2 regions of the Pseudarthrobacter siccitolerans genome follow, and region 2 is predicted to be linked to the other one. Evidence: predicted binding sites of a transcription regulator. Region 2 holds the regulator's gene; the other holds the start of a gene.
What was found. Region 2 encodes HrcA, which represses chaperone genes, less so after heat shock. Its sites were predicted from a motif close to TTNGCACTCGNNNNNNNCGAGTGCNAA; they were not measured.

Region 1 (7,421 bases), 3.2 Mb from region 2:
GCCCTCGCTGCGGTGGTCATCGGCCTGCTGGCCCGGGTGGTTGCCCTCCGGATGGGGGCACCGCAGCTTGTGGTGGCCGTGCCGGCAGCATTGATCCTGTTGCCGGGCCTGACGATCTTCCGGTCCATGTACGTGCTCACCATCGAGGAAGCCGAGATCCTCCTCGGCGCCGGGGGAATGCTCAACGCCGGCGCGATCGTCCTGGGAACGGCGGGCGGGATCGTCCTGGGTGACACCCTCGCGAGGCCGCTGACCCGGAGCCTGGCGAGCAATGAGCGGCGCCGAGCCCGGCGCCGCTGACTGGATCTGCCGCTGATGGGTACCGCCTAAATCTGGCCGACCGGCAGCTTCTTCTCCGCCTGGAACACGTCCTCCACGCGGCCCTTGGCCCAGTAGCCCGAGAGCGAAACCTGCTTGCGGTCCAGGCCGCGCTGCTTGAACAAAACGTCGCGCAGGGCCTTCATGTAGCCACGCTCGCCGTGGGCGAAGACGTCCACGCGGCCGTCGGGCCATTCCGCGTCCGCCACCGCCTGGACCAGGAGGTTGCTCTCGCCGGCGGGGACTCCGTTGCGCCTGAGCCAGTGGAGTTCCACTCCGGCGGGGGCCGCGATGTGCTGGATGTCGGCGTCGGAATCGACTTCAAGGAACGCCAGGCCTGTCGCCTCGGCGGGCAATGATTCCACGCATGCCGCGATGGCCGGGAGCGCCGCCTCGTCGCCGGCAAAGAGGTACCAGTCCGCCTCGGGCGCGGGGTTGTAGGCGCCACCCGGGCCGGTGAACGTCACGGTGTCGCCGGGCTGCGCCGTGGCCGCCCAGGGACCTGCCAGGCCTTCGGCGCCGTGCACCACAAAGTCGATGGCCAGTTCGCGCGCGGCAGCATCCACCCAGCGGACGGTGTAGGTGCGGGTGAAGGGCCACTGCTCCCGCGGCATGGTTTCGCGGATGCTCCACAGATCCAGCGGGGAGGAGTATTCGACGCCGGGCTGCGGGAAGACCAGCTTGATGTACCGGTCCACAAAGTCATTGTTGGTGAAGTCCGCAAAGCCGTCCCCGCCGGCAACAATCCGAACCATATGCGGGGACAGTTCTTCCCGGCGGATCACGGTGAGGTTGACCTGCGGACGGCTTTTTTTGGTGGCGCTGGTGGCGGCGGGCATGGTGCTCATAAGGCAAGCCTAAGCTAGGGGACTGGCGGGAGCTCCCAGGTTACGTCCAGCGCACCCTGGGCGCGCAGGAGTTCGTTGACGCGGCTGAAGGGGCGGGAGCCGAAGAAGCCGCGGGACGCGGACAGCGGGCTGGGATGCGCGCTTGCCACCACGGGGGCCCCGTCCAGGAGCGGCCGGAGGCCTTCCGCGTCCTTTCCCCACAGCACGGCAACGAGGGGCATCGGTGACCCGTCCGTACGGTGCCTGCGTGCCACCGCGGTGACGGCCGCCGTCGTGATTTTCTCCCAGCCTTTGCCGCGGTGGGAACCCGCTGAGCCCGCCCGCACCGTCATGACCCGGTTCAGGAGCAGCACGCCCTGGTCAGCCCACGCGGAAAGGTCCCCGTGCACCCGGGCCGGAACTCCGAGGTCCGCTTCCAGCTCGCGGTAGATATTCGCGAGGCTCCGCGGGATGGGCCGCGTGTGCGGATCAACGGAAAAGGACAGCCCCACCGCGTGCCCCGGCGTGGGGTAGGGATCCTGGCCCACGATGAGGACCCTGACGTCCGCGAGCGGCTGCCGGAAGGCCCGCAGGACGTTCGACGGCGCCGGCAGGACATGGTGCCCCGCTGCCACTTCGCCGGCAAGGAAGGTGAGCACGTGGCGAAGTTCCTCCTCGACGCCCGCCAGCGCTTCTGCCCAATCGGGTGCCATCAGCTCGTCCAGGGGAAGCCGCGCGAGCTCGGCGAAACCCGGCGCGTCTGCCGGTTCCTGCGCCAGTTCGAACAAGGCATCTGATTCAAACACCGTCCCATTCTTGCAGGGGCGCCCTTGGCAAGGGGCCGGCAGCCCTTCCTGCCTGCAAATGACATGGGTGTTCTTCGCCCGTTAGCATGGGGGTCAGACATTTTCGCAAACAGCAAAAGGAGCGTGCAGTGGCGGAACCAGCTCGGGAGCACCTGCCGGAGCAGGAACCACGGCATTCGCTCCTGGCCGACTTTACGCTCCGTGACTCGCCGCTGAGCGAGCGGGACCAGCAGATGCTTGCCCTGGAGCGGCAATGGTGGAAGTACGCCGGGGCCAAGGAACAGGCCATCCGGGAGCTCTTTGACCTGTCTGCGACGCACTACTACCAGCTGCTGAATGCCCTCATCGATACCGAGGACGCACTGGCCCACGATCCCATGCTGGTCAAGCGATTGCGTAGACTACGTACGTCGCGTCACCGTGCCCGTACCGCACGGCGCCTGGGGTCCGACGCGTAAGACGCTCCCGCTGTGCCCTCCAGCAGCAAACCAACAAGGATGTCATCCACCATGACCAGATACGCCCGCGATGAATTCGACAAGGTCCCGGAGACTGCTTCGCGACAAGGTGTCCACCGCACGGCTTCCGCCCCTTCCCGGGTACGGTTGTGGCCGATCCTTGCGGTGGGCGTAGCCGCACTGGCCATCGGACTGGTGTCCTTCCTGATCCTCCCGAAGCTCGGTTTCAGCACCGCCGGCGACCAGGCATCCGTCAGCCAGGAGGCAGCGCCACTGGCCGGCACCGGTTCCACGCCTTCGGCGACTCCGGACACGTCCCCCTCAACCGAAGCACACCCCTCCGCTTCGGTTGAACCCGAACCGAGTGCCGAGGCCGAACCGGAGCCGAGCGCATCTGCCACGGCCCCGGCCTTGATCAACAAGGCGCAAGGCGTTGCCATTTACAACGCCACGGGGACAGCAGGGCTGGCCAGCCGGGTTGGCGGCACGGTCCAGGCTGATGGCTGGACGCTGGGGCAGGTGGGCAACTGGTCCGGCTCCCCGCAGCGAACCTCCATCATCTTCTACTCGGGAGCAGGCCAACTCGCCGGCGCCCAGGCCCTGGCGGACCTCCTGGGTATTCCCACGATGGTGAACAGTACCGAATTCCAGGTACCCCTGGTTGTGGTGCTCGGCCCCGGTTACCGATAAACAGCAATTGTCTTTATGGGCAAACAGCACGGGGATGTCCCTGCCTGGGTACCGGCTGTTACGCCTGAATAACTATTGCCGGTTGTCCCGGAGCCGTCCCGCTCCGGCCGCCATTGAGTTGGCTAGAGTGATTTTCAGGTTCGGTCCGGGCCAGCCGGCACAGCGGCGGGGACGCCCGGACACAATTGAAAGAGTGGTCGGACATGGCACTGGGAACCGTCAAATGGTTCAACGCGGAAAAGGGCTACGGCTTCATTACCGTCGACGGCACGGGCGATGACGTCTTTGTCCACTGGTCCGCAATCCAGGGCGAAGGCTACCGGGCCCTCGACGAAGGCCAGCGCGTGGAGCTCGAGGTGGGCGAAGGCGAGAAGGGCCCGCAGGCCGAAAGCGTCCGGCCGGCCGAGTGAACACCGCTTTCCTGCGTCCCGTGGACATCCGCCGGACGGTCCTGGCCGCGGCGGCCTGTTCTATCCTGGCCCTGGCAGCCTGTTCCGGCGCCACCGGCAATGCGCGGGTGGAACCTGTGGAGGCGTCCGGAGACGGCACTTTGAGGGTGGGGCTGATCCTGGACAGCACCGGCGACAACGCCTTCCTGAACGCACCGCAGCTGGCGGCCGCCAAGCTCGCAGTGCAGGAGATCAATGCCGCCGGCGGCCATAAAGGCAAGCCGGTGGAGCTCCTTCCCACCGGATCCGGGCAGGATGCGGCCGGGCAGGCCCAGGCCCTCGTTGCCGCTAAGGCTGACGTTGTCATCGGCCCCACCGATTCCAGCCACGCCGCCGCCGCCATCGACATCCTCTCCCGCGCCCGGACTCCGCTGATCTCGCCTGCCAACACGGCCGCCGGGCTGAGCACCGCCAACAGCGGCGGCTATTACTTCCGGACCGCAGCTGCCGACGTGGCGCAAGGCCCCGTCCTCGTGAAGCTCGCCAAGGACGCCGGCGCCAACACTGTTGCGGTGATGTACCAGGAAGGCTCCTACGGCAAGGACTTGTCTGCCGCCGTCGCCGCCTCTGCCGGGGAGGCCGGCCTGGCAGTGGCCGCCACTGCCGGCTTCAAGCCGGGCGAGGCGGGCAGTGCCGCTGCTGCCGTGGACAGGGCCAACGCGGACGCGGTAATAGTCATCGCCCGGGATGGTGCGCAGGGCGCCCTGGCCGAACTGGGCAATGCCGGCGTGGACGGGAAACGGATCATCCTCAGCGACGGCGCCTTCGCGCGATACGGCTCCCGCCTGCCGGCCAAGTCACTCGACGGCGCCCGCTCGGTGGTTGCCGGGCAGCTCCCCGAGGCGGACTTCCAGGCCAGGCTGCTCACGGTGGATCCGGGCCTGAAGGATGTATCCTTTGCGGCCGAGGCCTATGACGCCGTGACCGTTGCTGCCTTGGCTGCCGCCCGGGCGCAGGACGACGCGGGCCGCTCCATCGCCGCCAACCTGATCGCTGCTTCCGGAGGAACGGTGGAAGGATCCACCGGGAAACCGGCGGCCGACGCCTGCCTCACCTACAAGGACTGCCGGGCAGGGCTGATGTCCGGCCCGGATATTAATTACGACGGCGTGTCGGGCCCGGTTGCCTTCGACGCCAATGGGGACATCACCACCGCCACCTTCACCGTCTACACCTATGGGGCGGACAACAATCCTGCGCCCAGCGGCCGGGAGACTGCCGGGCGGGCTGCAGGCTGACCCGCCCGGGCCCGGCCTCACTGTTGGCCCGGCTTCGCTGTTGGCCCGGCTTCGCTGTTGGCCCGGCTTCGCCGTTGGCCCGGCTTCGCCGTGGGCTAAACAGGGAGACTGTCCGGCTTCTTTCGCTTGCACTCTCACGTGGGGAGTGCTAATTATTGAGTTAGCACTCTGACGTACCGACTGCTAAGCAAAGCTGGTTCCGGCCTGCGGCGCGCTGCACCGGTCGAGGAGCGAAGAAACACCTAACTGGAGTGAGATCCGCACCCGGAGGCATACAGAGGCCAACGGCGAAGGATCGTCCGTCGCGGGCACTGCAGCGAAGGTTCATTCTTAACGACTGTCCCGAAAGGACTATTGCCGTTATGGCCAAGATCATTGCATTTGATGAAGAGGCACGCCGCGGCCTTGAGCGGGGACTGAACATCCTCGCCGACGCCGTTAAGGTCACCCTCGGCCCGCGTGGACGCAACGTCGTCCTCGAGAAGAAGTGGGGCGCCCCCACGATCACCAACGATGGTGTTTCCATCGCCAAGGAGATCGAGCTGGACGATCCTTACGAGAAGATCGGCGCCGAGCTGGTCAAGGAAGTTGCCAAGAAGACCGATGACGTCGCTGGCGACGGTACCACCACCGCTACTGTGCTGGCACAGGCACTGGTGAAGGAAGGCCTGCGCAACGTTGCTGCCGGCGCCGACCCGCTGTCCCTCAAGCGCGGCATCGAGAAGGCTGTTGAAGCCGTCACCGCCGAGCTGCTGAACTCCGCCAAGGAAATCGAAACCAAGGAAGAGATCGCCGCTACGGCATCCATCTCCGCCGGCGACGAAGAAATTGGTGCCCTCATTGCCGAAGCCCTGGACAAGGTTGGCAAGGAAGGCGTCATCACCGTCGAGGAGTCCAACACCTTCGGCCTGGAGCTTGAGCTCACCGAAGGCATGCGCTTCGACAAGGGCTACATCTCCGCCTACTTCGTCACTGACGCCGAGCGCCAGGAAACGGTCCTCGAGGATCCGTACATCCTGATCGTCAACTCGAAGATCTCCAACGTCAAGGAACTGGTTGCTGTCCTCGAGAAGGTCATGCAGTCCAACAAGCCGCTGCTGATTATCGCAGAGGACATCGAGGGCGAGGCCCTGGCCACCCTGATCGTCAACAAGATCCGCGGCACCTTCAAGTCCGTTGCCGTCAAGGCTCCGGGCTTCGGTGACCGCCGCAAGGCGCAGCTGGCCGACATCGCCGTCCTCACCGGCGGCCAGGTCATCTCCGAAGAAGTTGGCCTCAAGCTGGAGAACGCCGGCCTGGAGCTCCTGGGCAAGGCACGCAAGGTTGTTGTCACCAAGGACGAGACCACCATCGTCGAAGGTGCAGGCGACGCCGACCAGATCGCCGGCCGCGTGGCACAGATCCGCGCCGAGATCGAGAACTCCGATTCGGATTACGACCGCGAGAAGCTGCAGGAGCGCCTGGCCAAGCTGGCCGGCGGCGTTGCAGTCATCAAGGCCGGTGCCGCAACGGAGGTTGAGCTCAAGGAGCGCAAGCACCGCATCGAAGACGCAGTGCGCAACGCCAAGGCTGCAGTTGAAGAAGGCATCGTCGCCGGTGGCGGCGTGGCCCTCATCCAGGCCGGTGCCAAGGCATTCGCCAACCTGCAGCTCTCCGGCGACGAAGCAACCGGTGCGAACATCGTCCGCGTTGCCATCGACGCCCCGCTGAAGCAGATCGCCTTCAACGCCGGCCTGGAGCCGGGCGTTGTGGTTGACAAGGTCCGCGGCCTGCCCGCTGGCCACGGCCTGAACGCTGCAACCGGCGAATACGTCGACCTGCTGGCTGCCGGTGTGAACGACCCCGTCAAGGTAACCCGCTCTGCCCTGCAGAACGCGGCCTCCATTGCCGGCCTGTTCCTCACCACCGAGGCAGTCGTGGCTGACAAGCCCGAGAAGAACGCTGCCCCGGTTGGCGGCGGCGACGACATGGGCGGCATGGGCGGCTTCTAAGCCTTCCCTGCCGGGCCTGGTCCCGCGAGAACATAAATGCGGCCCCCTTGAAAGAGGGGGCCGCATTTTGCGTTCGAAGCCTTTTTACTTCCTGGCGCTGGCCAGCATTCCTTCAACTTCCTTTTTGAAGGCGTCAGCAGCTGCCTGCGGCGTGAGCCTGTCGTAGAGGACTTCATCGGTGTACCGCTTGACCACGTTCTGCACGCTGCCGGCCCCTACAGGGGGAACTGGGGGAGCCCCCTTGATATCCGGGCCGAGATCCTTCAGGAAGCTGACCACCATGGTGTCCGCCGGCTTGAGAGTGGGCTTGATGGCTTCGACGATCTCTGAATTGGTTGGGACGCCGCGGTCCGTCATCAGGATCGCTCCGGCTTCGGGGCTGTTGGCCAAAAAGTTGATGAACGTCGAGGCTTCCTTGGGGTGCTTTGACCGTGAGGAGGCGGACCAGAACATACTGGGCTTGTAGTACATGCCGTTCTGAGCGGCAGAACCGTCAACGCTGGGTGCCCGGAGCATCTTAATCCTGCTGCCGGTAGTAGCCTCGAGCGATCCGAGCTGGTTGGTCCACCACCAGGCCATGCCAACCCTGTTGGTGCCGAAGAGGCTTTCTTCCAGTCCGGCACCGGCGTCCTCGGTGGCGACGG
Region 2 (7,421 bases):
GTGTCGACGGCGGCCCGCACCTCCGGGATCCAGGCGCGCCTTGCCTGTTTGGCGGCCGCGGTAACAACCGACTGCCACTTTGCGTGGGCCTTGGCCGCCCGGTCGCCCTTCCAGCGCACAATGGACCGTTCGGACTGCCAGGGGATGACGGCGTCGATCCCCAGTTCGGTGGCGGTTTCGATGGCCAGTTCATCCCGGTCGCCCTTGGCCAGGGCCTGGACCAGCACCAGCCTGACGCCGGGCCGGTCCTCGACCGCGAGGGATGTGCATTCGACCTCGAGTCCGGCGGCGGAGGCGGCCAGCACTTTGCCGCTCATCCGGGTGCCGGCGCCGTCGACGATGTCCACGGGCTCTCCCGGAGCCAGCCGCTTAACGGTCACCGCGTGCCGGGCCTCCGGTCCCTCGAGGACGAAACGGCCTTTGGGCGCCATCTGGTCCAGGGACCCGGGGGCCGTGAAAAAGACGGGGTTGCTCACCGCTACAGGTTACCGAACCGGTCCCGGAGCTTGGCGAACATACCGCCGCTGGCGGCGAGCTTGCCCTCCGTGATCTGTTCGCCACGAAGCTTGGCGAGCTGGCGGAGGAGGTCCTCCTGCGCCGCGTCCAGCTTCGCCGGAGTCTCCACCTGCAGGTGGACCTTCAGGTCGCCACGGCCGTAACCGCGCAGGTGGGTCACACCCAGCCCGCGCAAGGTGATGATCTCGCCTGACTGGGTTCCTGCCTTCACGTCGATCTCCTGGGAACCGTCGAAGGTTTCCAGCGTGACGTCGGTTCCCAGGGCAGCTGCCGTCATGGGGATGTTCAGGGTGGCGTGCAGGTCGTCGCCTTCCCGCACATAGGTGGCGTCGTTGTTGACGCGGATTTCAACGTACAGGTCGCCTGCGGGGCCGCCGGCAGGACCGGCTTCGCCCTGGCCGGTGAGCTGGATGCGTGTACCGGTCGCGACGCCGGCGGGAACCTTGATGGTCAGCGAACGCCGGCTGCGGATGCGGCCCTGCCCGTTGCACTCGTTGCAGGGGTCCTTGATGACGGTTCCGAAGCCTTCGCAGGTGCCGCACGGGGCGGCCGTCATGACCTGGCCCAGGATGGACCGGACCGCGCGCTGGACCTGCCCGCTGCCGCCGCAGATATCGCAGCGCTCCGGGTGTGTGCCAGGCCGGCAGCATGAGCCGTCGCAGGTGGGGCAAACCACCGCGGTATCCACTTCAAGCTTCTTGTTGACGCCGAACACGGCGTCGCGGAGCTCGATCCGGACGCTGATGAGTGCGTCCTGGCCGCGCCGGACACGCGATGCGGGGCCGGAGGAACCACCGGCCCCGAAGAACGTGTCGAAAATGTCCTGGAACGCGAAGCCCTGGCCGGCGTAAGCCCCGCCGCCGAAGCCGTTGTCCGTGCCGTTCTCGTTGCCGGTGGTGTCATACACCCGGCGCTTCTGGGGATCAGAGAGCACTTCGTAGGCGTGGGTCACGGCCTTGAACCGGTCCGCAACGTCCTCCCCGGGATTAACGTCCGGGTGGAGGGTGCGGGCCAGCTTGCGGTAGGCCTTCTTAATCTCTTCTCCGGTAGCGTCCGGTGAGACTCCAAGGACTTCGTAGTGGCTGCTCAAAGTTCGTATCTCTTCCTTGTTGTTCTGCCTGCAGTTGTGCTGCGGGCACTACTGTTCGTGCCTGGGCGCTGAACGGTGCGGGTCAGGGTCCCAAAATCCGTGACAGATATCGGGCCACGGCCCTGACCGCTGCCATGGTGGTGGGATAGTCCATCCGGGTGGGGCCCAGCACGCCGATTTTCGCGACACTGTCGGGCCCATACCCCGTGGCGACTACCGAGGCCTCCGCCAGACCGTCGTAGGGGTTCTCGCGGCCGATGCTGACGGCCACCCCCCGGTGGTCCTGCGCCATCTCGCTCAGGAGCCGCAGCATTACCACCTGTTCCTCCAGGGCCTCCAGGACAGGGCCGATGCTGAGCGGAAAATCTACGTTGGAACGGGCAAGGTTTGCCGTCCCGGCCATGACCATCCGGTCCTCCCGGCTGCTGTGGGCCAGGGCTTCCAATCCATGGGCCAGCGCCTGGGCCGCCTGCCGCTGCGCGGGAGCAACGCCGGACACCACCGCGGGCAGCGACTGCGCCAGCTGGCTCAGTGCCGTCCCGGCGAGGGAGCCCAGGAAACGGGCTCGCAGCGTGGCGATGGCGTCGTCGCCCAGGTCCTGCCCGACGTCGATGACCCGCTGCTCCACCTTGCCGCTGTTGGCGATGAGCACCACCAGCACCTTCCGTGGTGCAAGGAGGACAAATTCGATGTGCCGGACCACTGCCCGGTTGAGGTGCGGATATTGGACGACTGCCACCTGGTTCGTCAGCTGGGACAGCAGCCGGACCGTGCGGTCCAGGACGTCGTCGAGATCGTCAGCGCCTTCCAGCAGGGACTGGATGGCCCGCCGTTCGGCCTGGGACAGCGGCTTCACCGCGGAAATCTGGTCCACGAAGAGCCTGTAGCCCTTGTCCGTGGGAATGCGGCCCGCGCTGGTGTGGGGAGCAGTGATCAGCCCTTCGTCCTCCAGGGCGGCCATGTCGTTGCGAATGGTGGCGCTGGAGACACCAAGATGGTGCCGTTCCACCAGGGCTTTGGACCCGACAGGCTCGCGGGAGTGGACGTAGTCCTCCACGATGGCCCGCAGTACTTCCAGCTTGCGCGGCTCGCTCACTCTCCACCTCCATCCAGGGTTCAGGGCAGCCGTTCCGCCCGCACCGTAGCTCGCAGGGGTTAGCACTCGACATGCCTAAGTGCTAACAGTCTATTATGACTCGCCCCGTTGTTAGCATTGGTACCGCTCCGGGCGAAATTCCGGGCCAGCATCCAGCACGAAGCGGAGTTAATCCATGCAATACCAGAACTGGGGAGCCCAGGACCTGAGCGCGCCCGCACGGACGCAACTGCCTGAAGTGCCGGTAGAGCGAGGAATGGTGCTGGAGGAGGTCCAGTCCGGCTGGGTTGGCGCAGTGACCCGGGTGGAAAAATCGGGCGGCATGCATGTGGTGGCGTTGGAGGACCGCAGGGGCAACTCCCGGTCCTTCCGGCTGGGCTTCGGTTTCCTCCTGGAAGGCCAGGCGATCCGGCTGATGCCGCCCGTTCCGAAGCAGGCCCAGGGCAGTGGTCCGGCCGCCGGCAGGACAGCCTCGGGTTCGGTCCGGGTGGCGGGGCAACGGGCACAGGTGGCCAAGGCGAGCCGCATCTGGGTGGAGGGAAAGCACGACGCCGAACTGGTGGAGAAGGTATGGGGTGACGACCTCCGGGTGGAGGGCATCGTCGTCGAACCCCTGCACGGCATTGATGACCTGGCGGCGGCCGTGGCCGATTTCAGGCCCGGTCCCGGGCGGCGCCTCGGGGTCCTCGTGGACCATCTGGTGCCCGACTCCAAGGAGTCGCGCATTGCCGACGCCGTGATGGCCTCCCCCGGTGCGGCGGGAAATGTCCTGATAGTGGGCCACCCCTACGTTGACGTCTGGCAGGCGATCCGGCCGGCCGTCCTGGGCATCGCGAGGTGGCCCGAGGTGCCCCGCGGGCAGGACTGGAAGACCGGCATCCTCAAGGCGTTCGGCTGGCCGCACGCCACCAAGGAAGACATCGGGCTGGGCTGGCAGAAACTGCTGGGCGCCGTGCGCACCTACGCGGACCTGGAGGCGTCGCTCCTGGGCAGGGTGGAGGAAGTGATCGACTTCCTCACCGTTCCCTGAGCTGACAAGGGTCCCAACCCGCGCCCGTCTGGCGGTTTCATCGGGCCTCGTTGCCGGGGACAGCGGAAAGGGCGGGCGCGGACGCCTGCACCAAGTATTCTTGGTACTGCGGTATCTGCCGATGGCAGGGCCGCAGCAGATACCGGCATTCTTAGTCAGCACCATTGCACTTTCGAAGGAACAGACTGTGGCAGAAAACGCACGTGATCACAGGGACAGCCAGGGCGGCCAGGGCCGTTCGGAGTACCATGGCGTCCCGGCGAATGCGCTGCCGCTGACGGCCAGCGAGGACAGGCAGTGGGCCACGCTCTCGCACTTCGGCGGGATCCTGGGCTGTGTTCCTGCGCTCCTGATCTTCCTGATCTTCCGCGACCGCGGCCCCTTCACCGCCCAGGAGTCCAAGGAAGCGCTGAACTTCAGCCTGCCGCCCACCATCGCTGCCGTCGTGGCCAACATCCTGGTGTTTGTGCCTGTGGTGGGCAACATCTTTGCCGTGCTCGCCACGCTGATCTGGATTGCCCTGACCTGCTTCTCCGTGGCGGCCGGCATCCATGTGAACCGCGGGCAGCCGCACCGGTACCAGTACAACCTCCGCTGGATCAAGTAGTCCCCACCGGCACCCTAGCCTCGCTTCGCTTCGGCCAGGGAACTCTGCCGGCGTGGGCCCACCCCGCGGCGGGGCTAGCCGACGCCGGGCTGCCGAGCCTCGCCGCGCACACCGCTCCGAGCAACCGGCCGCACGTCACGCTTGCCGCCGGCAACGAACTGTTCCTTGATACCGGGACGCCGGATCTGAAGCGACCCCGTCAGGGCCTGCTTCAAGGCCGGGGTTGGACGATCAGTCCGGAAGGACCCTGCGGACCACCGCATCGGCCAGCAACCTGCCTTTGAGGGTGAGGACAAGCCGCCCCCGGAATGCTGCCGCCGGCTCCACCAGGCCGTCTGCGATCAGGCCGGCCACCTCATGCCTGCCGTCTGCACCGAGCGTGGACACTGCCAGCCCGGAGTGCAGCCGTGCCTCAAGCATCACCCGCTCCACGTTCCGGGTTTCCGGGTCCAGCGTTTCCCGGCCTGCAGCAGGCGAGAGACCCTGGGCCAGGCGGCCGGCGTAGGCCGTGGGGTGCTTGACGTTCCACCAGCGGACGCCGCCTACGTGGGAGTGCGCACCGGGCCCGATCCCCCACCAGTCATCGCCGCGCCAGTAGGCGAGGTTATGGCGGCAGGCCTGCTCCGGCGTGCGGGCCCAGTTGCTGACCTCGTACCAGCCCAGGCCGGCTTCCGTGATCAACTGGTCGGCAAGCTCATACTTGTCGGCGTGGTCATCGTCATCAATGCCAGGGACTTCACCACGGCGGATCTGGGCCGCGAGTTTGGTGCCGTCCTCCACAATCAGGGCGTAGGCACTGATGTGGTCGGGCTCGTAGGACAGGGCGGTTTCCAGGGAGTGGCGCCAGTCCGCGAGAGACTCGCCCGGCGTTCCGTAAATCAGGTCCAGGCTCACGGCCAGCCCGGCTTCCCGTGCCCAGCGGACTACTTGGGGAACGCGACTTGGGGTGTGCGTACGGTCCAGGACTTTGAGGACATGCGGGACGGCGGACTGCATGCCGAAGGAGACGCGGGTAAATCCTGCGTCCTTCAGAACCGCGAGGGATTCCGGGGTGACCGAGTCCGGATTCGCTTCCGTGGTGACCTCGGCGCCGTCGTCAATGCCCCACTGCTCGATGGCCGTCCGCAGGATCACGGCAAGGTCTTCCGCGGGAAGCAGCGTGGGCGTGCCCCCGCCGAAGAACACCGTGCTCAACTTGCGGGGAGGAAGGCCCGACGCCGAGAGGACCTTCGCTGCCATCGTCACCTCGGATGCAGCGGTGCCAGCGTAGGCGTCCTGGGACGCCCCGCCGCCCAGTTCTGTAGCCGTATAGGTGTTGAAATCGCAGTAGCCGCAGCGCACGGCGCAGAACGGAATGTGAACATACAGGCCGAACGCCCGGTCCGCCGAACCGTCCACTGCCTGGGCGGGCAGCAGACCGTCCGACGGCGCCGGGTCGCCGAGGGGAAGAGTGCTAGGCATTGCTGGGGCCTCCGGTGTTGCCGGACGCTGTGATCACTACTTCTTGGCCTTGTCCTTGGATTCGTCGGTAGTGAGGGCGGCGATGAAGGCTTCCTGGGGGACCTCGACCCGGCCCACCATCTTCATGCGCTTCTTGCCTTCCTTCTGCTTCTCCAGCAGTTTGCGCTTACGGGAGATGTCACCGCCGTAGCACTTGGCCAGGACGTCCTTGCGGATGGCGCGGATGCTTTCGCGGGCGATGATCCTGGACCCGATGGCGGCCTGGATGGGCACCTCGAACTGCTGCCGTGGAATAAGCTCGCGCAGCTTGGTGGTCATCATGACGCCGTAGGAGTAAGCCTTGTCGCGGTGGGTGATGGCGGAGAAGGCATCCACCTGCTCACCCTGGAGCATGATGTCCACCTTCACGAGGTCGGCAACCTGCTCGCCGTCGGCCTTCCAGTCCAGGGAACCGTAGCCACGGGTCTTGGACTTGAGGATGTCGAAGAAGTCGAACACGATCTCGGCCAGGGGTAGGCGGTAGCGGATTTCCACCCGGTCCTCGGACAGGTAGTCCATGCCGCCCATCACACCGCGGCGGCTCTGGCACAGTTCCATGATGGCGCCGACGAATTCGTTCGGGGCCAGGATGGTGGCGGACACCATGGGTTCGCGGACCTCGGAGATCTTGCCCGAGGGGTATTCGCTGGGGTTGGTCACATGGACCACCTTCTTGTCCTCCAGCGTGACCTCGTACTCCACGTTGGGGGCGGTGGAGATCAGGTCCAGGTTGTATTCACGTTCGAGCCGCTCGCGGGTGATTTCCAGGTGGAGCAGTCCGAGGAAGCCTACGCGGAAGCCGAAGCCCAGTGCAGCGGAAGTCTCTGGCTCATAGACCAGCGCGGCATCGTTGAGCATCAGCTTCTCGAGTGCATCGCGCAGCACCGGGTAGTCGGTGCCGTCCAGCGGATACAGGCCGGAGAAGACCATTGGCTTGGCGTCGGCGTAGCCGGGGAGCGAATCAGAAGCCGGCTTGGCGAGGTTGGTGACGGTATCGCCGACCTTGGACAGGCGGACGTCCTTCACGCCGGTAATGAGGTAGCCTACTTCGCCAACACCCAGGCCCTTGGACGGCGTGGGCTCCGGGGAGCTCACCCCGATCTCGAGGAGTTCATGGGTTGCCCGGGTGGACATCATCTGGATGCGTTCGCGGGGGTGCAGCATGCCATCCACCACGCGGACGTAGGTGACCACGCCGCGGTAGGTGTCATAGACAGAGTCGAAGATCATGGCACGGGCGGGGGCATTTGCATCGCCCTCCGGGGCCGGCAGATCGCGGACGATCTTGTCCAGCAGGGCCTCAACGCCCATGCCGGTCTTGCCCGAGACCCGCAGTACGTCCTCCGGGTCCCCGCCGATCAGGCTCGCCAGTTCCGCGGCGTACTTCTCGGGCTGGGCCGCCGGGAGGTCGATCTTGTTCAAGACCGGGATGATGGTGAGGTTATTTTCCATCGCCAGGTACAGGTTGGCGAGGGTCTGGGCCTCGATACCCTGCGCTGCGTCGACCAGGAGGATTGCTCCTTCGCAGGCCGCGAGCGAGCGGGAGACCTCGTAGGTGAAATCCACGTGGCCGGGAGTGTCG

Region 1: a site for HrcA is predicted at 4,947-4,973, ahead of groL (chaperonin GroEL). Genes of this name have one in related genera too.

Annotation. Positions count from the first base shown of each region.
Region 1 is NZ_JAUSXB010000001.1:3,676,691-3,684,111, forward strand. Features, by position in the region: gene QFZ36_RS17160 (threonine/serine exporter family protein) at 1-300, shown strand, start outside; gene QFZ36_RS17165 (siderophore-interacting protein) at 327-1,166, opposite strand; gene QFZ36_RS17170 (uracil-DNA glycosylase) at 1,181-1,951, opposite strand; gene QFZ36_RS17175 (DUF3263 domain-containing protein) at 2,080-2,409, shown strand; gene QFZ36_RS17180 (LytR C-terminal domain-containing protein) at 2,461-3,099, shown strand; gene QFZ36_RS17185 (cold-shock protein) at 3,303-3,509, shown strand; gene QFZ36_RS17190 (ABC transporter substrate-binding protein) at 3,506-4,786, shown strand; gene groL (chaperonin GroEL) at 5,149-6,777, shown strand; gene QFZ36_RS17200 (ABC transporter substrate-binding protein) at 6,862-7,421, opposite strand, start outside.
Region 2 is NZ_JAUSXB010000001.1:504,338-511,758, forward strand. Features, by position in the region: gene QFZ36_RS02335 (16S rRNA (uracil(1498)-N(3))-methyltransferase) at 1-476, opposite strand, end outside; gene dnaJ (molecular chaperone DnaJ) at 479-1,606, opposite strand; gene hrcA (heat-inducible transcriptional repressor HrcA) at 1,689-2,702, opposite strand; gene QFZ36_RS02350 (DUF3097 domain-containing protein) at 2,878-3,732, shown strand; gene QFZ36_RS02355 (DUF4870 domain-containing protein) at 3,920-4,339, shown strand; gene hemW (radical SAM family heme chaperone HemW) at 4,571-5,800, opposite strand; gene lepA (translation elongation factor 4) at 5,837-7,421, opposite strand, start outside.